One region of the Pseudomonas sp. S32 genome, then DNA from elsewhere that is predicted to be linked to it. Evidence: predicted binding sites of a transcription regulator. Region 1 holds the regulator's gene; each other region holds the start of a gene.
What was found. The regulator FliA, encoded in region 1, starts transcription of late flagellar genes. The targets are predictions, from matches to a motif close to CTAAAGTTTNNNNNNNNNNNGCCGNTAA.

Region 1 (6,840 bases):
CGGGTGGTGATGCTGCATGGCCAGGAGGGCCACGGCGCTGCGGGCAAGGTGATCCAGGCCTTTGGCGAGGTGGTGATCGGCGGCAACTACGTGGTCGGTGCCGTGGTGTTCGCCATCCTCATGATCATCAACTTCGTGGTAGTGACCAAGGGCGCGGGGCGTATCTCCGAGGTGAGTGCGCGGTTCACCCTGGACGCCATGCCCGGCAAGCAGATGGCAATCGACGCCGACCTCAACGCTGGCCTGATCGATCAGGCCCAGGCCAAGGCGCGCCGTAGCGAGGTGGCCCAGGAGGCCGAGTTCTACGGCTCGATGGACGGTGCCAGCAAGTTCGTGCGCGGTGACGCCATTGCCGGCCTGCTGATTCTCTTCATCAACCTGATCGGCGGCATGCTGATCGGCATGCTGCAGCATGGCATGAGCTTCGGTGACGCCGGTAAGGTGTACGCCCTGTTGACCATCGGTGACGGTTTGGTGGCGCAGTTGCCATCGCTGTTGCTGTCCACTGCCGCCGCCATCATGGTTACCCGCGCCTCGGGCTCCGAGGACATGGGCAAGCTGATCAACCGGCAGATGTTCGACTCGCCCAAGGCGCTGGCGGTGTCGGGGGGGCTGATGATCGTCATGGGCCTGGTACCCGGCATGCCCCATGTCGCCTTCCTCAGCCTTGGCCTGATGGCCGGCGGTGGCGCCTACCTGGTCTGGAAAAAGCAGCAGAAAACCAAACAGCTGGCGGTGCAGGAAGCGCAACGCCAACAAGACCTGCTGCCCTCGCCACAGCGCGCAGCCGAAACCAAGGAACTGGGCTGGGACGACGTCACCCCGATCGACATGATCGGCCTGGAAGTGGGCTACCGCCTGATCCCCCTGGTGGACCGCAACCAAGGCGGGCAGTTGCTGGCGCGTATCAAGGGCGTGCGCAAGAAGTTGTCCCAGGATCTGGGCTTCCTCATGCCCACCGTGCATATTCGCGACAACCTCGACCTGCAGCCCAGTGCCTATCGCCTGACCCTCATGGGCGTGATCCTGGCCGAAGCCGAGATCTACCCGGACCGTGAGCTGGCCATCAACCCCGGCCAGGTGTTCGGCACCCTCAACGGCATCGCCGCCCGTGACCCGGCCTTTGGCCTGGAAGCGGTGTGGATCGATGTGGGCCAGCGCTCCCAGGCGCAGTCACTGGGCTACACCGTGGTAGATGCCAGCACTGTGGTGGCCACCCACCTTAACCAGATCCTGCAGAAACACTGCCACGAACTGATCGGCCACGAGGAAGTTCAGCAGCTGCTGCAGGTACTGGCCAAGGCTTCGCCTAAACTGGCTGAAGAACTGGTGCCGGGTGTCATTTCCTTGTCGGGGCTGTTGAAGGTATTGCAGGCGCTGTTGTCAGAGCAGGTACCGGTGCGGGACATTCGAAGCATTGCCGAGTCCATCGCCAACAATGCGGCCAAGAGTCAAGATACCGCCGCGCTGGTGGCGGCAGTGCGCGTCGGATTGTGTCGCGCCATCGTGCAAAGCATTGTAGGCGTTGAGTCCGAGCTGCCTGTGATCACCCTTGAACCCAGGTTGGAACAGATTTTGCTCAATAGTCTGCAACGGGCCGGGCAAGGTCAGGAAGACGGTGTTCTTCTGGAGCCGAGCATGGCCGAAAAGCTGCAGCGTTCGCTGATCGAAGCCGCCCAGCGTCAGGAGATGCAAGGCCAACCGGCCATCCTCCTGGTCGCCGGCCCGATCCGCGCCATGCTCTCGCGTTTTGGCCGGCTGGCTGTACCGAACCTGCACGTGCTGGCGTATCAGGAAATTCCTGACAACAAGCAAGTCACCATCGTTGCCACCGTGGGCCCTAACGGCTGAGGTAGTGGATAATGCAAGTTAAGCGATTTTTCGCTGCTGATATGCGTCAGGCCATGAAGCTGGTTCGCGATGAGCTGGGCGCTGATGCGGCCATCATCGGTAACCGCCGCATCGCCGGCGGTGTCGAGCTGACGGCGGCGCTCGACTACAAATTGTCCGCCCTGGCACCGCGGGTGCCCAATGCCGAGCTTGAAGAAGAACTGCGCAAGACCCACTCGCGCATTGCCACGGTTCAGGCCGAGCTCGACCAGCGTCAGGACAACAGCGAGAGCAACCGCCAATTGTTTGCCGGGCAATCGTTGACTGCTGCCGAACCGCTGGTTGAACCCCATGTGGATGCCCCTCAGCCGGCCGCTGCCCCCGCCCAGGCCTCGGTAGACCCGCGTCTGTTCGATGCGATGCGCTCCGAGCTTTCGGGCCTGCGCCAGTTGCTCGAAGTGCAGCTGGGCTCACTGGCGTGGACCCAGCTGCAAGGCAGCAAGCCGCAACAGGCTACGCTGTGGCGCCGGCTGCAGCGCCTGGGCCTGTCCGGGCCGATCGCCCGGGAGCTGCTGGCGCTGACCGGCGAGATTGAGGAGCCGCGCCATGCCTGGCGCATGCTGCTGGCGCACCTGGCACGCATGATCGATATCCCGGAGGTGGAGCCGATCGAGGCGGGCGGTGTGATTGCCGTGGTCGGCCCGGCCGGCATGGGCAAGACCACCACCTTGGCCAAGCTGGCCGCACGCTATGTGCTCAAGTACGGCGCGAACAACCTGGCGCTGGTGAGCATGGACAGTTTTCGCATCGGTGCCCAGGAGCAGCTCAAAACCCTGGGCCGCATCCTCAACGTGCCGGTCACCTACGTCGACCCCGGTCAGTCCCTGGCGGCGGCGCTGGAGCCGCTGCTGCGCAAGCGCGTGGTCCTCATCGACACCGCTGGCCTGCAGGCCAGCGACCCGGCCCTGCGCATGCAGCTCGAAACCCTGGCAGGGCGGGGCATCGCCGCGAAGAATTACCTGGTGCTGGCCACCACCAGCCAGAAGCAGGTGCTCACCGCCGCCTACCACAGCTACAGCCGCTGTGGCCTGGCCGGTTGCATCCTGACCAAACTTGATGAATCGGCAAGCCTCGGCGATGTGCTGAGCCTTGCCATCAGTTACCGGCTGCCGGTGGCCTATCTGACCGATGGGCCGCGCATTCCGGACGATCTTCACCTGCCACGCGGGCACCAATTGGTCACCCGGGCGGTCAGTGTGCAACAGCAGGATGAGCCCAGCGAAGAGGCCATGGCCGACATGTTCGCTGATCTCTACCACAACCCTCGGCGAGCGGGTTGAACATGAAGTGTGTGCAAGGTAGCTATGCCAAGGGGCACGCAGAATTGCCCTTCGTGTGGCCTGAGTCCCAGCGAGACAAGGTAAAGAACAGACATGGGTAGCATGCATCCCGTACAGGTGATCGCCGTGACCGGCGGCAAAGGTGGCGTCGGCAAGACCAACGTTTCAGTGAACCTGTCCCTGGCACTGGCCGAACTGGGCCGCAGGGTCATGCTGCTGGACGCCGACCTGGGCCTGGCCAATGTCGACGTCCTGCTGGGCCTCACCCCCAAACGCACCCTCGCGGACGTGATCGAGGGGCGCTGCGAGCTGCGCGATGTGATGCTGCAGGGCCCTGGCGGGGTGCGTATCGTGCCGGCCGCCTCGGGCACCCAGAGCATGGTGCACCTGGCGCCCGCCCAGCACGCGGGGCTTATCCAGGCGTTCAGCGAGATCGGTGACAACCTTGACGTGCTGGTGATCGACACCGCTGCCGGTATTGGTGACTCGGTGGTCAGCTTTGTCCGCGCCGCCCAGGAGGTCCTGCTGGTGGTGTGCGACGAGCCCACGTCCATCACCGACGCCTATGCGCTGATCAAGCTGCTGAACCGCGACTACGGCATGAACCGCTTCCGCGTGCTGGCCAACATGGCGCAGAGCCCGCAGGAAGGGCGCAACCTGTTCGCCAAGCTGACCAAGGTGACCGACCGTTTTCTGGACGTGGCCCTGCAATACGTGGGCGCCGTGCCCTACGACGAATGCGTGCGCAAGGCCGTGCAGAAACAGCGCGCGGTCTACGAAGCCTTCCCGCGCTCCAAATGCGCCCTGGCCTTCAAGGCCATCGCCCAGAAGGTGGACACCTGGCCGTTGCCAGCCAACCCACGCGGCCACCTGGAGTTCTTCGTCGAGCGCCTGGTGCAACCCACCAGTGCGGGTCCGGTGCTATGAGTGCCAGCGGCTTCAAGATGTACAGCCGCGCGTCGAAGGACGCGCAGTACCAGCTGATCGAGCGCTACGCCCCGCTGGTCAAGCGCATTGCCTACCACCTGCTGGCACGGCTGCCAGCCAACATCCAGGTCGAGGACCTGATCCAGGCCGGCATGATCGGGCTGCTGGAAGTGGCCAACAAATACGACGCCAGCAAGGGCGCCAGCTTCGAAACCTACGCCGGCATCCGCATCCGCGGGGCCATGCTCGACGAGGTGCGCAAGGGTGACTGGGCGCCGCGTTCGGTGCACCGCAACACCCGCATGGTCAGTGATGCCATGCGCGCCGTTGAAGCAAGAACCGGCCGTGACGCTAAAGATCATGAAGTTGCTGCCGAACTCAAGTTGAGTCTCGATGATTACTACGGGATCTTGAACGATACCCTGGGCAGTCGCCTGTTCAGTTTTGACGACCTGTTGCAGGACGGTGAGCACGAAGGGCTGCATGAGGATGGTGCCAGTGGGCAGGCTGAGCCTGCCCGTGGCCTGGAGGACGAGCGTTTCCAGGCTGCGTTGGCCGATGCCATTGCCAACCTGCCCGAGCGTGAGCGCCTGGTACTGGCGCTTTACTATGACGAGGAGCTGAACCTCAAGGAGATCGGCGAGGTCCTTGGTGTCAGCGAATCGCGGGTCAGCCAGTTGCACAGCCAATGCGCCGCGCGCTTGCGCAGCCGTCTGGGGGAATGGCGGGCACGTTGAGCCCGCTGTCGTTGTAGTCGTTTTCCACGTTGTACCGAATTGATTGAGTGCGCGCTCGGGGCCGAGCGCGTTTGAGACTGCTTGGAGGTCTAATTGGACAAGAACATGAAAATCCTCATCGTCGACGACTTTTCGACGATGCGGCGGATCATCAAGAACCTGCTGCGTGACCTGGGGTTCAGCAACACCGAAGAAGCCGATGACGGCACCACGGCGCTGCCGATGCTGGAAAACGGCCACTACGACTTCCTGGTGACCGACTGGAACATGCCGGGCATGTCGGGTATCGACCTGCTGCGCAAGGTGCGCGCCAGCGACAAGCTCAGGGCCTTGCCGGTGCTGATGGTGACGGCTGAAGCCAAGCGTGATCAGATCATCGAAGCGGCCCAGGCCGGCGTTAACGGCTATGTGGTCAAGCCGTTCACCGCGCAGGTTCTCAAAGAAAAGATCGAGAAGATCTTCGAACGCGTCAACGGCTGAGTCACGTCAGGGGGCGCGCCATGAATTCATCACAAACGTCGTTGGGCGAGTTTGAATCCACGCTCAAGAAGCATGCCCAGGAGCTGGTAGAAAGCCTGGAGCGGGGCCGTTTCGGCGAGGCGGTGCAGCTGATTCACGAGCTGAACCAGACCCGCGATCGCGGCTTGTACCAGGAAGTTGGCAAGCTGACCCGTGAGCTGCACAGCGCCATCGTCAGTTTCCAGATCGACCCGACCATCCCGCAGGCCGAAGAGGTGTCGCAGATTACCGACGCCACCGAGCGCCTGTCCTATGTGGTCAAGCTCACCGAAGGCGCGGCCAACCGCACCATGGACCTGGTCGAAGAAAGCACCCCGGTGCTCAACGGCCTGGCCACCGAAGCGAATGCCCTTAGCGCAGACTGGCAGCGCTTCATGCGCCGCGAAGTGGCCGCCACGGAGTTCCGCGACCTGGTCAAACGTGTCGACAGTTTCTTGACGCACAGCGCTGAAGGCAACCGCAAGGTGGCTGGCCATCTGAATGACATTCTGCTGGCCCAGGACTACCAGGACCTGACCGGGCAGGTGATCAAACGGGTCACTGCCCTGGTGACGGAAGTGGAGAGCAACCTGCTGAAACTGGTGATGATGGCCAGCCAGGTGGACCGCTTCGCCGGCATCCAGCATGACCAAGATCAATTGCGTGCAGAAAAAGATCGAGAAAAACATCCGACTCGGGGTGAAGGTCCGCAGATTCATGCCGATAAGCGTGAAGACGTTGTGTCCGGTCAGGACGATGTCGATGATCTGCTGTCCAGCCTGGGTTTTTAAGGAGCACGTTTGATGAGCTTCGGCGCCGATGAAGAAATCCTCCAGGATTTCCTGGTAGAGGCCGGCGAAATACTTGAGCAACTGTCCGAGCAACTGGTCGAGCTGGAAAGCCGGCCAGACGATGCCGACTTGCTCAATGCGATCTTTCGCGGTTTCCACACTGTAAAAGGGGGCGCCGGCTTCCTCCAGCTCAATGAGCTGGTGGAGTGCTGCCACATCGCCGAGAACGTGTTCGACGTGTTGCGCAAAGGTGAGCGCCGGGTCGACTCGGAATTGATGGACGTGGTGCTTGAAGCACTGGATACCGTCAACAGCATGTTTGGCCAGGTGCGCGAGCGCAGCGAAGTGACGCCTGCAACGCCCGAGCTGCTGGCCGCCCTGGCGCGGCTGGCCGAGCCGGGTGCCGCAGCGCCGGCCCCGGCGCCTGCAGCGGTAGCGCCCGAGCCGGTGGCCCAGCCTCCTGTGGCTGAGGCCGAAGCCGACGCGGATATCACCGACAGCGAATTCGAGCAGTTGCTCGACTCGCTAGATGCGGTGAAGGCGCAGGCCGCCGCCGAACAGGTGCAAGACGAAGTCGTTAGCGCGGGCGGTGATGACATCACCGACGCGGAATTCGAATCGTTGCTCGACCAGCTGCACGGCAAGGGCCAGTTCAGCGCCGAAGTGGCCGCTGCACCTGCGCCTGCCAGCCAGCAGGCGGCCAGCGACGAAATCACC
Region 2 (7,447 bases), on a different contig from region 1:
GGTGGCCATGGCGGTTTCCGGGTTGATGCCGTTGGTATGGTCGTTCATCTCAAACCCCCAGTTCCTGGCGCTGACGGCGCAGGTGGTCGGGCATGTCCTTGTACACGTCCTCGAACATCGAGGCCGCGCTCGGGATGTGGCCGTTGGCCAGCGTGCCGTACTGCTCGGCTTCCTTCTGCGCGGCCAGCACGGCCGCTTCGAACTCGGCCGTGGTGGCCTGGTGTTCTTCCTCGGACCAGTCGCCGGTCTTGATCAGGTGCTGCTTCAGGCGGGCGATCGGGTCGCCCAGCGGGAAATGGCTCCAGTCATCGGCGGGGCGGTACTTGGAAGGGTCGTCGGAGGTGGAGTGGGGGCCGGCGCGGTAGGTGACCCATTCGATCAGGCTCGGGCCCAAGCCGCGACGGGCGCGCTCGGCTGCCCAGCGTGAGGCCGCGTACACCGCGATGAAGTCGTTGCCGTCTACCCGCAGCGAGGCAATGCCACAGCCCACGCCGCGCCCGGCAAAGGTGGTGGACTCGCCCCCGGCGATGGCCTGGAAGGTCGAGATAGCCCACTGGTTGTTGACCACGTTGAGGATCACCGGGGCGCGGTAGACGTGGGCAAAGGTGAGGGCGGTGTGGAAGTCCGATTCTGCCGTGGCGCCATCGCCGATCCAGGCCGAGGCGATCTTGGTATCCCCCTTGATCGCCGAAGCCATCGCCCAGCCCACCGCCTGCACGAACTGGGTGGCCAGGTTGCCGCTGATGGTGAAGAAACCAGCCTCGCGTACCGAATACATGATCGGCAGCTGGCGGCCTTTGAGCGGGTCACGTTCGTTGGACAGCAACTGGCAGATCATGTCGACCAGTGACACGTCGCGGGCAATCAGGATGCTTTGCTGGCGGTAGGTGGGGAAGCACATGTCGGTGCGGTTCAGCGCCAGCGCCTGGGCGCTGCCGATGGCTTCCTCACCCAGGCTCTGCATGTAGAAGGACATTTTTTTCTGGCGCTGGGCGACCACCATGCGGCTGTCGAAGATACGCGTCTTGAGCATGGCTCGCATACCTTGGCGCAGCACCTGCGGGTCGATGCCCTCGGCCCAGGGGCCCTGGGCATTGCCGTGCTCGTCCAGCACGCGCACCAGGCTGCCCGAAAGGTCGGAGGTGTCGGCAGCGTCCACATCGACGGGAGGTTTACGGACCTGGCCCGCGTCGTTCAGGCGCAGGTAGGAAAAATCGGTCTGGCAGCCTGGCCGGCCTGTAGGCTCGGGCACATGCAAACGCAGGGGGGCGTACTCGTTCATGCTGTTTACGCTCGCTCGGGTATTTGTTTTTGTGAGCTTTGAAGCGGTCGCGGCTGAGCACCGGCTTGTGACCAGTAGGTCAGCGTCACCTACATGGTAGTTGCCCTGCAGGAGAATTTTTCTCTCTAGTTGATTGCCTTTGCCGAACAGGCCAGATAAACATTCCGCATAAACACAATAAACCGGTGATTTTGTCTCATGCGCAAACTCGATCGTACCGATATCGGCATCCTCAACAGCCTGCAGGAAAACGCCCGCATCACCAATGCCGAGCTGGCCCGCTCGGTCAACCTGTCACCCACGCCGTGCTTCAACCGCGTGCGGTCGATGGAAGAGCTGGGGGTGATCCGCCAGCAGGTCACGCTGCTGTCGCCTGAGGTGCTGGGGCTCGATGTGAATGTGTTCATCCATGTCAGCCTGGAAAAACAGGTCGAGCAGTCTCTGCACCGCTTCGAGGAAGAAATTGCCGAGCGCCCCGAAGTGATGGAGTGCTACCTCATGACCGGCGACCCGGACTACCTGCTGCGCGTGCTGCTGCCCAGCATCCAGGCCCTGGAGCGGTTTCTGGATTACCTCACGCGCTTGCCGGGCGTGGCCAATATCCGCTCAAGCTTTGCCTTGAAGCAGGTGCGTTACAAGACCGCGTTGCCGCTGCCGCCAAATGGTCTGACCTTGCGCGAATAACGGTGGTCCAAGGCTGTCGGCGCCCTACGGCGCCCGACACTATTGTGATTCGCAAGCGGGGCCTGCAAACCGGCAACATTTGCCATTATGCTGCTAGCACCCACCGCCCGTTGACGAGGGAGCTTGAAGGGACGTATGCGCACTATCTGGAAGCCGTTTCAGTCGTTGTATTTTGCTGCGCTGATGATGTTGATCGGCTCGGGCCTGCTCAGTACCTACCTGGCCTTGCGCCTGGCGGCCGACCATGTCGACAGCCTGTGGGTGGGTGCGCTGATGGCGGCCAACTACTTTGGCCTGGCCGTGGGCGGCAAGGTCGGCCACCGGCTGATCGGCCGGGTAGGGCACATCCGCGCCTACGCCACCTGTGCCGGCATCGTCGGCGCGGCGGTGCTGGGCCACGGCCTGACCAACTGGCTGCCGGCCTGGGTGGGGCTGCGCATGATCGTCGGCCTCGGCATGATGTGCCAGTACATGGTCATCGAAAGTTGGCTGAACGAGCAGGCGGACGTCAAATACCGTGGTGCCGTGTTCAGCGGGTACATGATCGCGTCTTATCTGGGCCTGGTACTTGGCCAGTTGATCCTGGTGGTACACCCCGAGCTCGGCCCTGAATTGCTGATGTTGGTGGCGATGTGCTTTGCCCTGTGCCTGGTGCCGGTAGCCATGACCCGCCGCATCCACCCCGCACCGTTACGGCCGGCCCCCATGGAGCCCAGGTTCTTCATCAAGCGGGTGCCGCAGTCGCTCAGTACCGTATTGGGGGCGGGGCTGATCGTTGGCTCGTTCTATGGCCTCGCGCCCCTGTACGCGGCCAGCCAGGGGCTGAGCACCGAGCAGGTCGGCCTGTTCATGGGTAGCTGCATTTTCGCTGGCCTAGTGGTGCAGTACCCCTTGGGCTGGTTGTCCGACCGCTACGACCGGGCTGTGCTGATCCGCAGTGTGGCAGGCGGGCTGGCGCTGGTGGCAGCGCCGTTGGCCATTCTGCCCAGCGTGCCGTTGGAGTTGTTGTTCGGTATCGGCTTTCTGGTGTCGCTGCTGCAATTCTGCCTGTACCCGCTGGCGGTTGCGTTTTCCAACGACCATGTGGAAAGCGAACGGCGCGTGTCGCTGACGGCCATGCTGCTGGTCACCTATGGCGTGGGGGCATGTATCGGCCCGTTGGCGACCGGCGTGCTGATGAAGCTGCTGGGTGTGCAGATGCTGTATGCCTTCTTCGTGTTCTTCGCCCTGGTGCTGGTATGGCGTATCCGCCCGAAAGCGGTTACCGGGCTGCACCAGGTTCAGGACGCGCCACTGGGCCACGTGGCAATGCCGGCCGCTGGCTCGCCGCTGTCGGCAGCACTGGACCCACGGGTGGATGGGCAGACGGTGCAGGATGTGATGCAGGCCCCGGTGGCAGCAGAAGACACCGAAGCCCCGGAAAAGCAACCGGAGCAACCCGCGAACGATAGGGAATCTGCCAGATAGGGAAGGTGCGGCTCGCCTGGCCCCGTCGGCCTTTTGGCGACGGGTTCACCCGCGAAGCCCCTGCTGGGGGCCGGTGTTTGCGGGTGAACCCTTCAGCCCTCAATAGTCGTCTTTGTCGAACCGCCGTGCTTCGCGCTGCAGTTGATACACGAAACTTTCCACCTTGCGCTGCGCAGGGCCGCTCAGGTTATGGAAACGCACGCCGGCAAACGTGGTGTTGATACGTTCTTCGTAATGCAGGTGGCGCAATTCGACCATGGTGTCGACCAGGCCAAGCGGGCTGCCCGCCTTGAACCGCTCGTACACTTGCCCCAGTTGCAGGCGGTCTTCGACATTGCCGTCGAAACGCAGCTTGCAGCCCGTGGCCGACACGTCCAGCAGTTTGCCGCGCAGGGCGCCATTGCCTTTGAGGTGGGTGCCGTCGAGGATGATGTCGACCAGTTGCGACAGTTTCAGCGCGGCGCGGAAGGCGTTGCGGCGCTGGTGGTAGGTCATCTCGACCGGCAGGGCACCCACGTAGCAGCGGTGCCCGTTGACTTCGCTGATCTTCAGCGCATGGTCGCATTCCCAGGCGATACGCACGCCATCATGGAAACCTTCGACGCGAAAGTGCTCGCCGTTCTCGATGAACTTCTCGCCATCGCGGGGGATCATTTCATCCAATGCCAGGGTGTTGCTTTCACGGTCCACGTGCACCACGTAACTCTGGAAGCGGTGGCCGCGGTCGTGGAAGGTGATGATCAGTGGGTCGTGGCTTTCCTGAAGCTGCCGCAGGTTGGCCGCAATTTCCAAAGGGGTGGTCAACACCTTTGGCGGTTGCGGGGCATCGGATTCATTGAACACGGCTTATCGGTCTCCAGGCAAAAGCGACACAGGCAAATTGGCGGCATTTTGCCAGTATGTACGGTGCCTTGATAGAAAAATCACACTTGGTTGAGGGCGCGGGGCTTGGCCAGAGGTGAGGTGTTGCCACGGCTGTTGTACAGCGATGGAGAATCGCCGCCCATGAGGATGCGCACCTGGTTGTTGGTGACGTGTTGCTGGACCTGAATGATGCGGCCGTTGGTCTGGTTGACCTGTTGGCAGGCTTCCATCAACTGCGAGAGCATGTCCAGGCGCTGCAGCATGGCCTCGCCATGCACGGAAGTGTCAGCGACTGCCTGCACGCCGGCCCTGTCTGCACTCAACCCCAGGCTGGCCAGCAACTGGCTGCGGCGCTGGCCGTGCTGTTCGAGCAGAATGATCAACGATTGCTTGCGAGCGAGAATCTGCTCCAGCAAGGGCATGTCGCGACCATGCAGGGCCACCGCCTCGTTCTGCAGCAGCTCGAGCAGCTCCTGCATGGGGGCGATGTCTTCTTCGATCAGTTGCAGCAGGGTAGTGTCGTGCATGGCTAACTCTTGGTTTTTCAAGCGTCCATGAAGTCAGCGCACCGAGCGGTCAGCGCTGTGCTTCAAAATTCAGCAGCTTGCTGGCAACCCGGCCGGCATCGACCTGGTAGCTGCCGTCGGCGATGGCCTGTTTCAGCTCGGCCACACGGGCGTTGTTGACCACGGGCTCATCTCGCAGCTTGTCGCTGATCTTTTGCAATTGTTGGGCCTCAGGGCTCAGGTGCACCGTCTCGCCACTGGCGCTGGTGTCTTTTACCGCTTCCTGGCTGGCCGCCGGTTTTTCGGCGCTGCCGGGTGCGCTGTTACCGCGCACACCGCCCGTTACGGACGGGGAATTATTCAAACGACTGAAGTCGATGACCATGATCAGAAACCTCTGGGTTTATGGACGCTTGCCTTGTTTTCGGCCAACCCGCAATAAACTTTAGGCACAAAATGCGTGGCCGGCGTTCCGTCAGCACACAACCCGATTTCTGACACAGTTTAGAAAAAGCGCCTCCTCACCGCCAGTACCCTCCGGCCGCTGGCCTACATGCTCACCTCGACCTGGCCCGGGCCGGTCACCATGGCTTTTACCACGCGCTTGGAATTGAGGTTGCGCACCCGTATCTGTTCGCTGAGGCCTCCCTTGCTCAAGGCTTCACCCGGCATGCGTACGCTCAGGCTGCCGCTGCGGGCCACGATCACCACGTGGTCGCCTTTGCGCACCACTTCGGCCTGCTCAAGGTGTTGCGGGGTCAGTACCTGGTCGATGACCGTGGGGCGCAGCATTTTCATGCCCACCGCCTGGTCCAGTTCAGTCAGAAAGCCCTGGCCCAGCGTGCCCACGTCGCGTTCGCGCAGGGCAACGTCGCCGGGGCCCACCACGTTGTCGCGCCTGAGGGGGCGGGTGACCACCACCACGTCCCGGAACAGGCGCACGGTTGCCGGCACGAATACCGTCCATGGCGCCGCGCTGTCGCAGCGCACGCGCACGGTCACCCGGCCAAGCGGTACGTTGGGGCTTTCCAGTGAAGCGTCAAGCGCCTGACTGCACAGTGGCATGCGCAGGCGAGGGTCCAGCGGGTTGACCTGGATTTCGTAACGCCCCGCCGTCTGGGTGGTGGCCAGATAATCTTCAACGGTGAATTCAAGAAACCCTTGGGTGACACCGATAAGCTGTTCAGGCATGGTGAACGCGTCCGCCAACGTGCGAACAGGCACCAGCAGGCACAGCGTGGCCAGCAAGCCGGTCAGCAGGCGCGTCAGTCGTCGGGAAAATGTCGTTTTCGTGTACATGGCGCTCAAAAAAAGCAAAGCCCGTGCCGACTCACCTGGTGAGTTGCAACGAATGGCTGAAAGGTTAAGGAGTCTGGCATGGCGGGGGTTATGGATTCGGTCAACCAGCGCACACAGCTGGTAGGGCAGAATCGCCTGGAACTGCTGCTGTTCCGCCTCAATGGCGAGCAGCTTTATGGCATCAACGTTTTCAAGGTCAGAGAAGTGCTGCAGTGCCCTGCGCTGACCCTGCTGCCCAAGGCCCACCCGGTGGTGAGGGGTGTGGCCAACATTCGCGGGGCGACCATCCCGATCCTCGACCTGTCGATGGCCACCGGTTTGCGGCCGCTGCAGGAGGACACGCGCAGCAGCTTCGTGATCATCACCGAGTACAACACCAAGACCCAGGGCTTTCTGGTGCATTCGGTAGAGCGCATCGTCAACATGAACTGGGAGGAGATCCATCCGCCACCCAAGGGCACTGGCCGCGACCATTACCTGACTGCCGTCACCCGTGTGGACAACCGCATGGTCGAGATCATCGACGTGGAAAAGGTACTGGCCGAGGTGGCGCCGTCTTCGGAGTCGGTGTCCGCCGGGGTGGTGGACGCCGAGGTGCAGGACAAGGCCGTGCTGCTGCGGGTGCTCACCGTCGACGATTCGTCGGTGGCGCGCAAGCAGGTCAGCCGTTGCCTGCAAACGGTCGGTGTGGAGGTCGTGGCACTAAATGATGGTCGCCAGGCTCTCAACTACCTGCACCAACTGGTGGAGGAGGGCAAGAAGCCCGAAGAGGAGTTCCTGATGATGATCTCCGACATCGAAATGCCGGAGATGGACGGCTACACCTTGACCGCAGAAATCCGCAGCGACCCACGCATGCAAAAACTGCACATCTGCCTGCATACTTCGCTGTCCGGAGTATTCAACCAGGCGATGGTGAAAAAGGTGGGGGCCGACGACTTCCTGGCCAAGTTCAGGCCGGATGACCTGGCCCAGCGTGTGGTCGACCGGATCAAGGCAACGCATTGAAAGCAGCCGGGGCAAGCCCCGGCCACAGTGATTGAAAAGAGGCGGCAGTAGTGTCTACGGGTAATTTGGATTTCGAACAGTTCCGGGTATTCCTGGAGAAAGCCTGTGGCATTCTGCTGGGCGAGAATAAGCAATACCTGGTGTCCAGCCGTCTCAACAAGTTGATGGAACAGCAGGGCATCAAGAGCCTGGGCGAGCTGGTGCAGCGTATCCAGACCCAGCCACGCAGCGGCCTGCGCGAACAGGTGGTGGATGCGATGACCACCAACGAAACCTTGTGGTTTCGCGATACCTACCCCTTCGAGGTGCTGAAGAACAAGGTCATCCCCGAGTTCAT
Region 3 (7,447 bases), on a different contig from region 1:
TGCAGGAGCGCGAAGGCAACTACGATGTCATTCTGGGCAGCGGCCAGTCGCTGGTCACCGGCGGCAAGGCCAACCCCCTGTCGGTACAGCCGGGGGTGGCGGACAAGAGCCAGGCCACCCTGCGCATCAACTATGAGTCGTTCAGCTCGGACGTGACCTCGGTCGCCACCGGCGGCACCATTGGCGGCCTGCTGCGCTACCGCCAGGATGTGCTGACCCCGTCCATGAACGAACTGGGCCGCGTCGCCCTGGTGGTGGCTGACAGCATCAACAGCCAGCTGGGCCAGGGCCTCGACGCCAATGGTCAGTTTGGCAGCTCGCTGTTCACCAGCATCAACAGCGCCTCTGCCATCGCCCAGCGTAGCCTGGCGTCGTCCAACAACAGCGCAGGCTCCGGCAACCTCGACGTGACCATCGCCAACAGCGGCGCGGTTAGCACCTATGACTACGAGGTCAAGTTCACCAGCGCCAACCAGTACAGCGTGCGCCGTTCCGACGGCACCAGCATGGGCTCGTTCGACCTCAACGCCGACCCCGCGCCGGTGATCGACGGCTTTAGCCTCTCGCTCAAGGGCGGGGCGCTGGCGGCGGGCGACAGCTTCAAGGTCATCCCCACCCGGTCGGCGGCAGGTGCCATCAATACGGTGCTCACCGATGCCAACAAGCTGGCCTTCGCCGGCCCGGTCAGTGCCACCACCGGCAGTGGCAACAGCGGTACCGGCACCATCACCCAGCCTACGCTGGGCCAGCCCCTGAATATTTATGGCGGCGCCGACAATGCCCTGGTGCAGCAGGCGATTCGCGACTCCATGCCTGTACGGGTGGTGATGGACACCGCCAGCGGCGGCTCCCAGGGTTACAAGGTGTTCGATGCCAAGGGCACGCAAATCGGCACCGGCACCGTGGTGCCGGGGCAGGACAACAAGCTCTCCATCTCGGTGCCCATGCGCGACGGGGCTGGCAACCCGATTGTCGATGGCAGTGGCAACCCGCGCACCTTCGCGCTGGAAACCACCGTTGGCGGCAGCCCGGCCGCCAACGACAGCTTTACCCTGTCGTTCAATGCCGATGGCAAGGCAGACAACCGCAACGCCACGGCCCTGCTGGGCTTGCAGACCAAGTCCACGGTCAATACCGGGTCCGGCGGTGGCACCAGTTTCACCTCGGCCTATGCGTCGTTGGTCGAGCGGGTAGGGGCCAAAGCCAGCCAGGCCACCATTGATACCACCGCCACCCAGGCGGTGCTCAAGTCGGCCAGCGAAAGCCGCAGTGCGGTGTCAGGGGTGAACCTTGACGACGAGGCGGCCAGCCTGGTCAAGTTCCAGCACTACTACACCGCGTCGTCGCAGATCATCAAGGCGGCGCAAGAAACCTTCAGCACCCTGATCAACGCCTTGTAAGGAGTAGCGACCGTGCGTATTTCCACTGCTCAGTTCTATGAAGCCAGCGCCAGCAGCTACTCCAAGAACTTCTCGGACATGAACAAGACCAGCGCCCAGGTAACGTCGGGCGTGCGTATCCAGACCGCCGGCGATGACCCGGTGGGCGCGGCGCGGTTGCTGCTGCTGCAACAGCAGCAGTCGCTGCTGGACCAGTACAGCGGCAACATGAACACGGTAAGCAATGCGCTGCTACAGGAAGAGAGCGTGCTATCCACCATCAATGACGCGATGCAGCGCGCCAGCGAGTTGGCCATCCGCGCCGGCGGCGCGGGTGTGACAGACGCTGACCGGGTATCGATCAGCACCGAGTTGAAGGAAATCGAGGCCAATATCTTTGGCTTGCTCAACTCGCGCGATGCCAATGGCGACTACATGTTCGCCGGCTCCAAGAGCACTACACCGCCCTACGTGCGCAACTCCGATGGCACCTACAGCTACCACGGTGACCAGACCCAGTTGAGCCTGCAGGTTTCCGACACCCTGAACCTGGCCACCAACGACAGCGGTGCCAGCGTGTTCGATGCAGCGAAGAACAAGAGCCGTACCCAGTCGACCTTGCTGGTGCCGGCCACCGATGATGGCGTGGTCGGCGTTTCGCCGGGTCTGTTGAAGTCGAGCAACAGCTACAACGACAGCTTCACTGCCGGGCAGCCGTACAAGCTCACGTTCACCAGCGCTACCCAGTATTCGATCACCGATGCCAATGGCAACGACATTACGGCAGAAACCCCCACCAACGGTCATTTCGACAGCAAGACCGAGGGGGCCAACCGTATTGCCCTGCGCGGTGTCGAGTTCGAAATCACCGTCACGCTGGAGGAGGGCAAGGACGCCGACGCGGCCGTGGCCGGGCGCGAGTTCTCATTGGCAGCGCGCCCGGACTCCTTCACCACGACCCGTGGCGCTGGCAACTCTTCCACCGCGCAAGTCACCAGCAGTGCTGTCACCGACCCAACCGCCTACCGCAGCACGTTCCCCAGCAACGGGGCGGTGATCAAGTTCACCGGGCCAGACACGTACGAGTTCTATGCGCAGCCCATGAAAGCTGACAGCAAACCGGTGGCCACCGGTACCTTCACTGCGCCGCAGTTGACGGTGGCGGGGGTGACCTATGACGTGAACGGCGCGCCGCAGGCCGGCGACCAGTTCGCGGTCACGGCCAACACCCACCAGAACCAGAACGTGCTGGAAACCATCAGCCAGCTGCGTGCGGCGCTGGACACTCCCGTGACTGGCGCAGGGGCGGCCAACGGCCTGAAGGATGCGGTGGCCTCGGCCATTGCCAACCTGGCCAGTGCGCGCGAGCAGGTGGACATCACCCGGGGTTCGATCGGTGCGCGGGGCAGTTCGCTGGAAATTCAGCGGCAGGAAAACACCAGCCTGGGCCTGGCCAACAAGACCACCCAGGATGCGATCGGCAATACCGACATGTCTCAGGCTGCGATCACCCTGACCCTGCAGCAGGCCATGCTGGAGGCCTCCCAGCTGGCCTTCTCGCGCATTTCCCAGTTGAGTTTGTTCAACAAGCTCTGATCACTCATGCAATGCGGGGCTGCTGCGCAGCCCATCGCGAGCTGCGCTCGCTCCTACGGGGGCGGGGCGGCGCACCTCTGTGCTGCGCCGCATTACCCGGCTTTCATTGCATTTCAATGTGACCAATGAGTCAAAACGGTCATCTTCCCTGTATTCTATGCAGCAGCATTTTGTTACCGGTGCGCAGGAAAGCGCTGCTTTCCTTCCCCAGCGGTGACGCCCCGGTATTTGGCGCCCTCAATTTATCGAGTGGTGGTCTTTGGCTGTTTTCATTGGGAAGCCAGAATGATTGGCATCAAAAGCATCGCGAGTTACGTGCCCACCGCTGGCCTGGATAACTATGTCCAGGGTGCGAAGTTCGGCAAGGACGAAGAGTTCATGTTCGGCAAGATCGGCGCGTCCTTCCTGCCACGCAAGGCCCCGGAGCAGGAGACCTCCGACCTGTGCGTAGAGGCCGCACGGGCCCTGTTCGCCAGCAACCCCGATCTTGATCCGCAGTCGATCGACGCGTTGATCGTGGTCACCCAGAACGGCGATGAAGAAGGCCTGCCGCACACGGCCGCCATCGTTCAAAGCAAGCTTGGCCTGTCCACCCGCGTGGCGGCCTTCGATGTTTCGCTGGGCTGTTCCGGTTACGTATATGGCCTTTACGCCATCAAGGGCTTCATGGAGGCGGCGGGCCTGAAGAACGGCCTGCTGATTACTGCAGACCCGTACTCCAAGATCGTTGACCCCGAAGACCGCAACACCACCATGCTGTTCGGTGACGCCGCCACCGCCACGTGGATGGCTGAAGATGCGGTGTGGAACTTGGGCCAGGCCCGCTTCGGGACCGACGGCTCTGGCGCCGAGCACCTGAAGGTGAGCGATGGCAAGTTCTTCATGAATGGCCGCCAGGTGTTCAACTTCGCGCTGGTCAAGGTGCCGGCGCACCTGCACGAGCTGCTCGACGCCAGCGGGCTGCAGTCTGCGGATATCGATGCCTTCTGCATTCACCAGGGCAGCGCGGCGATCGTCGATGCGGTGGCGCGGCGCTTCGAAGAGCATCACCCCGAGAAATTCGTGAAGGACATGCTGGAAACCGGCAACACGGTGTCCTCCAGCGTGCCGCTGTTGCTGCAGAAGCACATGCTCGATGGCAACTGGAAGCGCGTGGCTATCAGCGGCTTTGGTGTAGGGCTGTCGTGGGGCTCGGCGATTCTTTATCGCAATTAAGGCCTCTCCGGCGTGGCCTGGTGTGCCCCGTAGGAGCGAGCGCAGCTCGCGATGGGCTGCGTAGCAGCCCCCCGCTATCTGGGCAGTCATGCGAAATTTGATGGGGGTGCTTTGCACCCCATCGCGAGCTTTGCTCGCTCCTACATGCCCGGTATGTATTATTTCTGGCGCCAACAAACCGCCCTCAACCCATTGATTTCAAAGGCTGGCCGCGTGCCAGCATTTTTTTTTTGAAAAACCCCTCAAGCAACCAGGCCATCCGACGATAACTATTACGAAGGTTCTCTAGGCCAATCCGGCGGTTGCCAAGGCCGGAAGCCGCAGTACCCATACAACGAGGATTTCGTCATGGCTTTAACTGTAAACACCAACATTGCTTCGGTTACTACCCAAGTAAACCTGAACAAGGCCAGCAACGCTCAGGCCACCGCGATGCAGCGTCTGTCCTCGGGTCTGCGTATCAACAGCGCTAAAGACGACGCTGCTGGCCTGCAGATCGCCAACCGCCTGACCAGCCAGATCAACGGCCTGGGCCAGGCTGTAAAGAACGCCAACGACGGTATCTCGATCGCGCAGACCGCTGAAGGTGCAATGCAGGCTTCGACCGACATCCTGCAAAAAATGCGTACCCTGGCACTGTCGTCGGCCACTGGCTCCCTGAGCGCCGACGACCGCAAGTCGAACAACGACGAATACCAGGCCCTGACTGCCGAACTGAACCGTATCTCCGACACCACCACCTTCGGTGGTCAGAAGCTGCTGGACGGCTCGTACGGTACCAAGGCCATCCAGGTTGGTGCCAACGCCAACGAAACCATCAACGTTTCCCTGGACAACGTCTCGGCCAAGAGCATTGGTTCGCAGCAGGTTAAATCCGGCACCATCACCCCGACTGCAAGCGGCGTGACTGCAGCCGACCTGGTGGTGACCGGCAACGGCCAGACCAAAACTGTCAGCTACGATGCCGGCGCTTCGGCCAAGGACATCGCGGCCAAGCTCAATGGCGCTATCGGTGGCCTGACTGCCGCTGCCAGCACCGAAGTCAAGCTGACCGTTGCCAGCGGCGCTGCCACCACTCCTGCCAACTTCGACCTGAAAGTCGGCAGCAGCACCGTCAGCTTCATCGGCGTGACCGACACTGCCAGCCTGGCTGACCAGTTGAAGTCTAACGCTGCCAAACTCGGCATCAGCGTTAACTACGACGAATCTACCAAAAGCCTGGAGGTCAAGTCCGACACCGGTGAGAACCTCAGCTTCACCTCGAAAGCAGGTGCAGAGGCGATCTCGGTCGGTGCCAAGAATGGCAGTGGCGAATACGCTGCAACACTGACTGCATTGTCTGCGACTGCGAACGACAAGGCCGTAGTGACTGGCCAGATCTCGCTGGACTCGGCCAAAGGCTACTCCGTTGCCAACGGCGCAACCGGTACTGGCGCAACTGACCTGTTCGGTGCAGCTTCGGTGTCGTCGAAAAAGACCACCATCGCCGACACCGACGTGACCGCTGCCGTCAACGCCCAGAACGCCCTGGCCGTTATCGACAAGGCCATCGGTTCGATCGACAGCGTACGTTCGGGCCTGGGTGCTACCCAGAACCGTCTGCAAACCACCGTTGACAACCTGCAGAACATCCAGAAGAACTCCACCGCTGCCCGCTCCACCGTGCAGGATGTGGACTTCGCTTCGGAAACTGCCGAGCTGACCAAGCAGCAAACCCTGCAACAGGCATCCACTGCGATCCTGTCCCAGGCCAACCAGCTGCCTTCCTCGGTCCTGAAACTGCTCCAGTAATTCAGGCGCCTGAGTAAAGGGTGAAAGGGCGCGTTTACGTGCCCTTTCACCCTTTTTGACATGAGGAGTTCGGAACATGGACATCAGTCTCAAGCTGAGTCAGGTGTACCCCCCTGTGTTACCCCAGCCCTCTGCGGCGGAGCGGGACCCGGCCGTGCCTGCCAAGGTGCAGGAAGCCGCGCCGCCCGAGCCCAAGCCGCACACGCGCGAGGACCTGGAAAAAGCGGTTGGCGATATCCGTGATTTCGTGCAGTCGAGCCAGCGTCAGCTGGACTTTTCCATTGATGATTCCACCGGGCAGGTCGTGGTCAAGGTGATCGCCACCGACTCGGGCGAGGTCATCCGCCAGCTACCGTCTGAAACGGCGTTAAAGCTCGCGCAGAGCCTCAGCGAAGCCGGCAGCCTGCTGTTCGAGGGGCGCGCTTAGGCTGGCATGATTTTTGTTGTTGTTAGGTCTTTTAAGGATTTTTCGCCAAGGATCTGGCAGCTACCGTTCAAGGAGAGCAATGATGGCAGGTACAACCGTCAGTGGTATCGGCTCGGGTATCGACACCCAGGCCATCGTCGATTCGCTCGTGGCCGCCCAGAAGGCGCCCAAGCAGACGCAAATCAATACCCAAACGCTGAAGGCAACCACCACGTTGTCCTCGATTGGCAAGATCCAGTCAGCGCTCGATGCCTTCCGTGGTGCGCTGACCAACATGACCGATACCAATAGTTTTGGCGGCTTGAGTTTGCAGTCGTCCAACGAAAAGGTGGCTACCGTCACCATGGGCGCCGGCGCTGCCAATGGTTCGTTCTCGTTGCTGGTCAGCAAGCTGGCCAAGGCGTCCAAGGTGTCCACCCAGGTGTACGCGGACGGGGCAGGGTCGGTGGTCAACAAAGGCACTACCGCAACCACCCTGACCATGACCCAGAATGGCAAGGCTTACGACCTGAGCGTTCCGGCTGGCGCAACGTTGCAGCAGGTGCGCGACAGCATCAACAGCCAGTTCGGCCCGGCAGGCCTGAGTGCCAACGTGCTCACGGATGCCACAGGCTCGCGGCTGGTCATTACATCGACCAAGATGGGCGAGGGGTCGGACATTACCCTGTCTGGGAATTCTGGAATCGACACGGGTTACAAGGTCGTAGACGAGCCCGCGGACGCCGAGTACATGCTCGATGGCGTCGCCATGAAATCGAAGACCAATGATATTACCGATGCAGTGAGTGGCCTGAACATCAAGTTGGTAGGTGTATCTCCAAAAAGCTCAACGGGCGAAGATACGATTACCACGCTCTCACTCAGCACCAGCAGCGCTACCCTCAAGTCGGGCCTCAAAGGCTTCATCGATAGCTATAACGCGCTGCTGAAAGTGGTGAACGCCGAAACCAAGGTCACCAAGAATTCCGATGGCAGCATGACAGCGGCTGCGCTGACCGGCGATGCATCGATGCGCACGCTGATGACGTCCATCCGTGAA
Region 4 (7,447 bases), on a different contig from region 1:
CCTGACCGACGAACGCCTGCGTGACCCGGTATCGGGCAACGCAGCGCTCAATGGCGTCCCCGTGCAGGTAGAGGCCGCCTGAGGGCACGAGCATGCCGCTCGGCTTTCCGTTACAATGCCTCACCGTGCCGACGACGACGTCGCAAAGTTAAGCCGAGGTGCTACATGGATATCATCGAAACGATCAAAGAGCAGATTGCCAACAACACCATTCTGCTCTACATGAAGGGCTCGCCGAATGCACCGCAATGCGGTTTTTCTGCGCGTGCTTCCCAGGCGGTCATGGGTTGCGGCGAGAAGTTCGCCTACGTCGACATCCTGCAGAACCCGGAAATCCGCGCCAACCTGCCTAAATATGCCAACTGGCCAACCTTCCCCCAGCTCTGGGTGGGTGGCGAGCTGGTTGGCGGCAGCGACATCGTGCTGGAAATGTTCGAAAACGGTGAGCTGCAGACGCTCATCAAGGATGCCGCCGCCAAGGCCAAGGCTGCCGAAGCCTGATAGGCAGCGAGCCATAAAAAAACCCGCCAATGGCGGGTTTTTTTATGGCGTTGGAATTATTCCTCGCCCATCTGCGACTGCAGGTAGTTCTCGATGCCGATCTTGTCGATGAGGCTCAGCTGGGTTTCCAGCCAGTCGATGTGCTCTTCCTCGGATTCGAGGATGTCTTCGAGCATGTCACGCGAACCGAAGTCGCCGGCCGTTTCGCAATGGGCGATGGCGGCTTTCAGGTCCAGCAGGCCTTTCTGCTCGATCTTCAGGTCGCATTCGAGCATTTCCTTGGTGTGCTCGCCGATCAGCAACTTGCCCAGGTCCTGAACGTTAGGAATGCCTTCAAGGAACAGAATACGCTTGATCAATTTGTCAGCGTGCTTCATCTCGTCGATGGATTCTTTGTACTCGTGCTTGCCGAGTTTGTTCAGGCCCCAGTCTTCATACATGCGGGCATGCAGGAAGTACTGGTTGATAGCGACCAGCTCGTTTCCGAGGATCTTGTTGAGATGCTGGATGACGCTGATGTCGCCTTTCATGGGTGTTCCTGCCCTGTCGAAGTGTGCCAATACTGCGAAGTTTGAGCTGGATGCCCGGGCCTGTCAAACCTAAGTTATTGAATAATAAATGAAAATTAATAGGAATAAGAATGTTTGTGAACCGCGTTGGGGCCCTAACTTATTGAATTATGAGCATAAAAAAACCGGACACGAGGTCCGGTTTCGGGAAACGGGGGTATTCAGGCAGTGGTAAATTCCACGGGGTAGGGCAGCGCCGCCTGGCTGACCTGGAGGTCGGTCAGCGTTTCGCGCACCACCTGCTTGGCCAGGCACGCACATTTGCCACATTGGCTGGCGACATTGGTCGCGGCACGGACTTCCTTGTAGCTGCAGCATCCTTCATAGATCGCATCGCGGATCTGTCCGTCGGTGACGCCGACACAAAGACACACATACATAAGGGCTGACCATCGCTGGCGGGATCGATGGGGTGGAGCTTAATGTGAATGAGAATGCTTGTCAAAGTGGTTTCAGAAGGCATTTACCGAAGGCGACCGACGGTCGCTCATCACCGGAGTCGGCCTGTCATGAGAAGCCGTGTATGATGGTCAACCTTTGCTGGATGTCGGGCAGGGCCCGGCAACAGGTTATTCACCCTCATCAGGAGATTACAATGAGCGTACTCGTTGGCAAGAAAGCCCCCGATTTCACTGTACCGGCCGTGCTGGGCAATGGCGAGATCGTCGACAGCTTCAACCTGGCCTCGGCCATCAAGGGCAAGTACGGCCTGGTGTTCTTCTACCCGCTGGACTTCACCTTTGTCTGCCCGTCCGAGCTGATCGCGCTGGACAACCGCATCCCAGACTTCCAGGCCCGCAACGTGGAAGTGATCGGCGTCTCGATCGACTCGCACTTCACCCACAATGCCTGGCGTAACACCCCGGTCAACAATGGCGGTATCGGCCAGGTGAAGTACACCCTGGCTGCCGACATGACCCACGAAATCTGCAAGGCCTACGACGTTGAGTCCGAAGGCGGTGTGGCGTTCCGTGGCGCGTTCCTGATCGACACCAACGGTGTGGTTCGCTCGCAGATCATCAACGACCTGCCGCTGGGCCGTAACATGGACGAGCTGCTGCGTCTGGTCGATGCCCTGCAGTTCCACGAAGAGCACGGCGAAGTCTGCCCTGCCAACTGGAAAAAAGGCGACAAGGGCATGAACGCTTCGCCAGAAGGCGTTGCTGCCTACCTGAGCGAGAACGCCGGCAAGCTGTAATGGTAGCCATTTGCCCAAGGGCTTGAACCTGCCCTGGGGGCAAAAAAAAACCGATGCTCGCGAACGGGCATCGGTTTTTTTTTGCCGCAGGGTCGGCGGTATCAACCCTGGCGCCAGCCGCCCATGTCCTTCCAGCGGTTGACGATGCCGCAGAACAGTTCGGCGGTTTTCTCCGTGTCGTAGCGGGCCGAGTGGGCCTCGCGACCGTCGAAATCGATGTCGGCGCTTTGGCAGGCACGGGCCAGCACCGTTTGACCGTAGGCCAGGCCCGCCAGGGTGGCGGTATCGAAGCTGGAGAAGGGGTGGAACGGGTTGCGCTTGAGGTCGTTGCGCGCTACTGCAGCGTTGAGGAAGCCCAGGTCGAAGCTGCTGTTGTGGCCGACCAGAATGGCACGCTTGCAACCGTTGGCCTTCAGCGCCTTGCGGATGCCGCGGAAGATGTCGGTGAGCGCCGCCTCTTCGCTGACCGCCATGCGCAGTGGGTGGTCCAGCTTGATACCGGTGAACTCGAGGGCCGCTGCCTCGATGTTGGCACCCTCGAACGGTTCCACGCGGTGGAAGTAGGTGTGCTCCGGGAACAGGAAGCCTTTTTCATCCATGCCGATGGTGACGGCTGCAATTTCCAGCAGGGCGTCGGTGGCGCTGTTGAAGCCGCCTGTTTCCACATCCACCACCACGGGCAGGTAACCGCGGAAGCGCTCGGCCATGGGGTGGCGTGAGCCCGTGTTGCCCTGGGTGTCCAGGTCGTCTTCGTACAGGTCTTCGCTCACGCGCGTTCCTCCAGCAGGCGCCAGCGCAGCTTTTCTCCAGCGCGTAGCGGAATCACGGTCTGCTCGCCAAACGGCAGGCTGTCAGGGGCGGTCCATTCGTCACGCACCAGGGTGATGGTGTCGGTGTTCGCCGGCAGGCCATAGAACGCCGGGCCATGAAGGCTGGCAAAGCCTTCGAGCTTGTCCAGCGCGTTGCGCTGCTCGAACGCCTCGGCATACAGCTCGATGGCGGCATAAGCGGTGTAGCAGCCAGCACAACCGCAAGCGGCTTCCTTGGCGTGGCGGGCGTGGGGCGCCGAGTCGGTACCGAGGAAGAACTTTGGGTTGCCGCTGGTTGCAGCATCCAGCAACGCCACCTGGTGGGTGTTGCGCTTGAGGATGGGCAGGCAGTAGAAGTGCGGGCGGATACCGCCAACCAGCATGTGGTTGCGGTTGTACAGCAAATGCTGCGCGGTGATGGTGGCGCCGACGTTGGCCGAGGCCTCGGTGACGAACTGGGCGGCATCCGCGGTGGTGATGTGCTCGAACACGACCTTCAAGGTAGGGAAGCGCTCGACCAGACGGCGCATGTGCTCGTCGATGAAACGCTTCTCGCGGTCGAACACGTCAATTTCGCTGCGGGTGACTTCACCGTGCACGAGCAGTGGCATGCCGACTTCTGCCAGCGCCTCGATGGCCGGGAAGATGTTGTCGATGCTGGTCACGCCCGAATCGGAGTTGGTGGTGGCGCCTGCCGGGTACAGCTTAGCCGCATGCACGAAGCCGCTAGCCTTGGCGGCCCGGATGTCCTCGGGGCTGGTGCGGTCGGTGAGGTACAGCACCATCAGGGGCTCGAACCGGCTGCCGGCCGGCCGCGCCGCCAGGATGCGTTCACGGTAGGCTTGGGCTTCAGCGGCATTGCGCACCGGTGGTACCAGGTTGGGCATGATGATGGCGCGGGCGAAGGTACGCGCCACATCACCAACGGTGTGGGGCAGGACGGCACCATCACGCAGATGGATGTGCCAGTCGTCGGGGCGCAGGAGGGTCAGGCGATCGGACATTGAGGATTCCAGGCGGGTCGAACTCAAGGCGCAATGCTACCGGAAAACCCCCGGGCGAGCACGGGTATCAAGTTTTCCGCGTGCTGTCCGATAGCCTGAAAGTAAGTTGTCGAACTCTGTGGAGCCACCCGTGCGCCAGCGTTACCTAGCCCTGTTCACCTTGTGCGCCAGCCTGCCGGCCGGCGCGCTGACATTCCAGACGCGCATGGAGAATATCGCCTGGAAGGTCGAAGGTGACCTGTTCGAGTGCCGGCTCATCCAGCCCATCGAGGGTTTCGGCAGTGGCGAGTTCGTGCGCCGTGCCGGCGAACAACCGGTCTTCCAGTTGCGCTCGGACAGCAACGCATTGGGCGCCGGCGGCGCCAGCCTGCTGGCAGCGGCGGCGCCGTGGCAGCCGGGGCGGGGAGACATCAACCTGGGCAATGTGCGGCTGGCGCGCACGGGGCTGTTGTTCAGCTCGTCCCAAGGCCAGGCCAGCCGCTTGATAAACGGCCTGCTGGACGGGCGCAGCACCGTGGTGCGCAACTTTACCGGCGAGGGCGGCAGGCCGATGGAGGTGCGCGTGCTGCCGGTCAGTTTCGCCAAGGCCTACGGCGATTACCAGCTGTGTGCGGCCAAGCTGCTGCCGGTCAATTACGACCAGGTGCGCCAGACCCAGGTCGGCTTCCCTGGCGGGGGTATCGACCTGGACCAGAACGCCAAGGCGCGCCTGGACGTGATCCTGGACTACATGAAGGCCGACCCCACGGTCAACCAGGTGGAACTCAATGGCCACTCGGACAACAGCGGCAACCGCCTGACCAACCGCGACCTGTCGCGCCGTCGTGCCTTGGCCGTGGCGGATTACCTGATTGCTCACGGCGTGCCTGAGGAACACATCACGGTGCGCTTCCACGGCGAACGTTATCCGCTGGCGAAGAACTCCACTGCCGCGAACCGAGCACGCAATCGACGCGTCAGTATTGAACTGGAACGCGTTGCCGTGGCTGAAAAGCCGGCTGATAAACCCGCGCAGCAGGCGGCACCTGCCGTGGCACCTGCTGCGACGGGCGCTGGCGCTGCAGCACCGGCCCAGGCACCGGCTGCCAAGGCACCCTGAGGCCTGAAACCCCGTCGCGCTGCCATAATTTCTTGTCGCTTTGTCGTCAGAAGCTGTCGCGCCACTGTAAATCCGCACGCAACGCCGTTAGAATCGGGCCTTTTCCGTACAACCCCGTGGAGTGATGGCATGGCGGACGTAAAAAAGGTCGTACTGGCGTATTCCGGCGGCCTTGATACTTCGGTGATTCTCAAGTGGCTGCAAGATACCTACAACTGCGAAGTGGTGACCTTCACCGCTGACCTGGGGCAGGGCGAAGAGGTCGAGCCGGCGCGCGCCAAAGCTCAGGCGATGGGCGTCAAGGAGATCTACATCGACGACCTGCGCGAAGAGTTCGTTCGCGACTTCGTGTTCCCGATGTTCCGTGCCAACACCGTCTACGAGGGTGAGTACCTGCTGGGTACTTCCATCGCCCGCCCGCTGATCGCCAAGCGCCTGATCGAGATCGCCAACGAAACCGGCGCCGATGCCATTTCCCACGGTGCTACCGGCAAAGGCAACGACCAGGTTCGCTTCGAACTGGGTGCCTATGCTCTCAAACCAGGCGTGAAGGTGATTGCTCCATGGCGTGAGTGGGACCTGCTGTCCCGCGAGAAGCTGATGGACTACGCCGAAAAGCACGGCATCCCGATCGAGCGCCATGGCAAGAAGAAGTCGCCTTACTCGATGGACGCCAACCTGCTGCACATCTCCTATGAGGGCGGTGTGCTCGAAGACACCTGGACCGAGCACGAAGAAGACATGTGGCGCTGGAGCGTGTCCCCGGAAAGTGCCCCGGACCAGGCGACCTACATCGAACTCACCTACCGCAACGGTGACATCGTTGCCATCGATGGTGTAGAAAAAACCCCTGCGACCGTGCTGGCCGACCTCAACCGCATCGGCGGCGCCAACGGTATCGGCCGCCTGGATATCGTCGAGAACCGTTACGTGGGCATGAAATCGCGCGGCTGCTACGAGACCCCTGGCGGCACCATCATGCTCAAGGCACACCGTGCCATCGAGTCGATCACCCTGGATCGTGAAGTGGCTCACCTCAAAGATGAGCTGATGCCCAAGTACGCCAGCCTGATCTACACCGGCTACTGGTGGAGCCCAGAGCGCCTGATGCTGCAGAAAATGATCGATGCTTCGCAGGTGAACGTGAATGGCGTGGTTCGCCTGAAGCTGTACAAGGGCAACGTGACCGTGGTTGGCCGCAAATCGGACGACTCGCTGTTCGATGCCAACATCGCGACGTTCGAAGAAGACGGGGGCGCCTACAACCAGGAGGACGCTGCCGGCTTCATCAAGCTCAATGCGCTGCGCATGCGCATTGCGGCGAACAAAGGTCGCTCAATGCTCTAAGCGTCAACGGCTGCCTGAAGAGCCCTCGCCCTGTGCGGGGGTTTTTTATGCGTGAAAGCGCGTTCAGCTCGCCACAGTGGGGCTCGGCGTGTTCATCGGGCTGATGGAAAGGCGAATGCATTGGCGTTTTTGCAGGTTGCAGAATTGCCAGGTGCGTGCTGGTTCCGCGGGCTCGGCCAACGTGAGCAGCAGTTGCTTTTCCAGTAAATGGCAGGCATCTGGCCCGGAAAACATGAAGGTTACCTGCTCGGCGTTTATCGGTTCATTGTTCAGCGCTGCCGTTTTTGAATCCGTATCGCGTGGTGGTGCCCCATCAGCCGAGACCGCCCGGGTAAGGGCGGGGCTGTAGAACGACTTGTAATTGAAGTTAAGCGTCAAGAAGAACAATGCCGTTAGAAAAAACGGGAAGCCGACCAGGAACCACGTGTAGAGCTTTTGGCTGGCCTCGCTCAAGAACGGCAGTGTGGCGAGCGCGGAGGCTTCGATAATGCCGGCGAAGATGGCGATGATGGTCAGCGGGGCAACTGGTTGTGCTTGTGGCATGGGGCCGTCTCCTGCGGAGTGGACCCATGATTACCCCACATGGCTGCTCACGTAGAAGCCTGCACTGTTTCCCCGGCTGGGAAATATCCCCTGATTTGCCCGATGAACCTCATTTTCGGCTTTATAGTTTCCACTATGGCCCAAGCCATTGTTACTTATTCCAATCGTATCGAGTGGGTGGCGCTGTTACGCTTACTTGCAGGTATAGATAATAGTCTTGTTACAACTATAATTATTAGTTGTAGGAAATTTCTGTAAGTGCTGTAAGGCCCTTCTGTTCATCTATTTCCAAGATAAAACCCCGCGCCATCCTTACTTCTGTCGGTTATCGTGGCGCACTAACGCAACAGCAATGAATGGATATCGCATGAACAAAG

Region 2: the regulator FliA is predicted to act here: its motif matches at 5,225-5,252, upstream of flgM (flagellar biosynthesis anti-sigma factor FlgM).
Region 3: the regulator FliA is predicted to act here: its motif matches at 4,432-4,459, upstream of IAE38_RS08945 (flagellin N-terminal helical domain-containing protein).
Region 4: the regulator FliA is predicted to act here: its motif matches at 4,148-4,175, upstream of IAE38_RS12330 (flagellar protein MotY).

What each region holds. Positions count from the first base shown of each region.
Region 1 is NZ_JACVVF010000088.1:456-7,295, forward strand. Features, by position in the region: gene flhA (flagellar biosynthesis protein FlhA) at 1-1,851, shown strand, start outside; gene flhF (flagellar biosynthesis protein FlhF) at 1,863-3,170, shown strand; gene fleN (flagellar synthesis regulator FleN) at 3,264-4,097, shown strand; gene fliA (RNA polymerase sigma factor FliA) at 4,094-4,834, shown strand; gene IAE38_RS23360 (chemotaxis response regulator CheY) at 4,940-5,314, shown strand; gene IAE38_RS23365 (protein phosphatase CheZ) at 5,335-6,123, shown strand; partial or broken gene IAE38_RS23370 (Hpt domain-containing protein) at 6,136-6,840, shown strand, end outside.
Region 2 is NZ_JACVVF010000012.1:57,181-64,627, reverse strand. Features, by position in the region: gene IAE38_RS09060 (alpha-ketoacid dehydrogenase subunit beta) at 1-48, opposite strand, end outside; gene IAE38_RS09055 (3-methyl-2-oxobutanoate dehydrogenase (2-methylpropanoyl-transferring) subunit alpha) at 50-1,282, opposite strand; gene bkdR (Bkd operon transcriptional regulator BkdR) at 1,481-1,966, shown strand; gene IAE38_RS09045 (MFS transporter) at 2,102-3,433, shown strand; gene IAE38_RS09040 (flagellar brake protein) at 3,533-4,276, opposite strand; gene IAE38_RS09035 (flagella synthesis protein FlgN) at 4,357-4,824, opposite strand; gene flgM (flagellar biosynthesis anti-sigma factor FlgM) at 4,874-5,188, opposite strand; gene flgA (flagellar basal body P-ring formation chaperone FlgA) at 5,353-6,102, opposite strand; gene IAE38_RS09020 (chemotaxis protein CheV) at 6,181-7,110, shown strand; gene cheR (protein-glutamate O-methyltransferase CheR) at 7,161-7,447, shown strand, end outside.
Region 3 is NZ_JACVVF010000012.1:40,352-47,798, reverse strand. Features, by position in the region: gene flgK (flagellar hook-associated protein FlgK) at 1-1,400, shown strand, start outside; gene IAE38_RS08955 (flagellar hook-associated protein 3) at 1,413-2,975, shown strand; gene IAE38_RS08950 (ketoacyl-ACP synthase III) at 3,261-4,190, shown strand; gene IAE38_RS08945 (flagellin N-terminal helical domain-containing protein) at 4,539-5,981, shown strand; gene IAE38_RS08940 (flagellar protein FlaG) at 6,058-6,408, shown strand; gene fliD (flagellar filament capping protein FliD) at 6,491-7,447, shown strand, end outside.
Region 4 is NZ_JACVVF010000018.1:50,829-58,275, reverse strand. Features, by position in the region: gene IAE38_RS12365 (molybdopterin oxidoreductase family protein) at 1-82, shown strand, start outside; gene grxD (Grx4 family monothiol glutaredoxin) at 166-501, shown strand; gene bfr (bacterioferritin) at 558-1,031, opposite strand; gene IAE38_RS12350 (bacterioferritin-associated ferredoxin) at 1,232-1,450, opposite strand; gene IAE38_RS12345 (peroxiredoxin) at 1,666-2,268, shown strand; gene rnt (ribonuclease T) at 2,370-2,975, opposite strand; gene pyrC (dihydroorotase) at 3,035-4,081, opposite strand; gene IAE38_RS12330 (flagellar protein MotY) at 4,212-5,180, shown strand; gene IAE38_RS12325 (argininosuccinate synthase) at 5,310-6,527, shown strand; gene IAE38_RS12320 (hypothetical protein) at 6,591-7,070, opposite strand; gene IAE38_RS12315 (response regulator transcription factor) at 7,438-7,447, shown strand, end outside.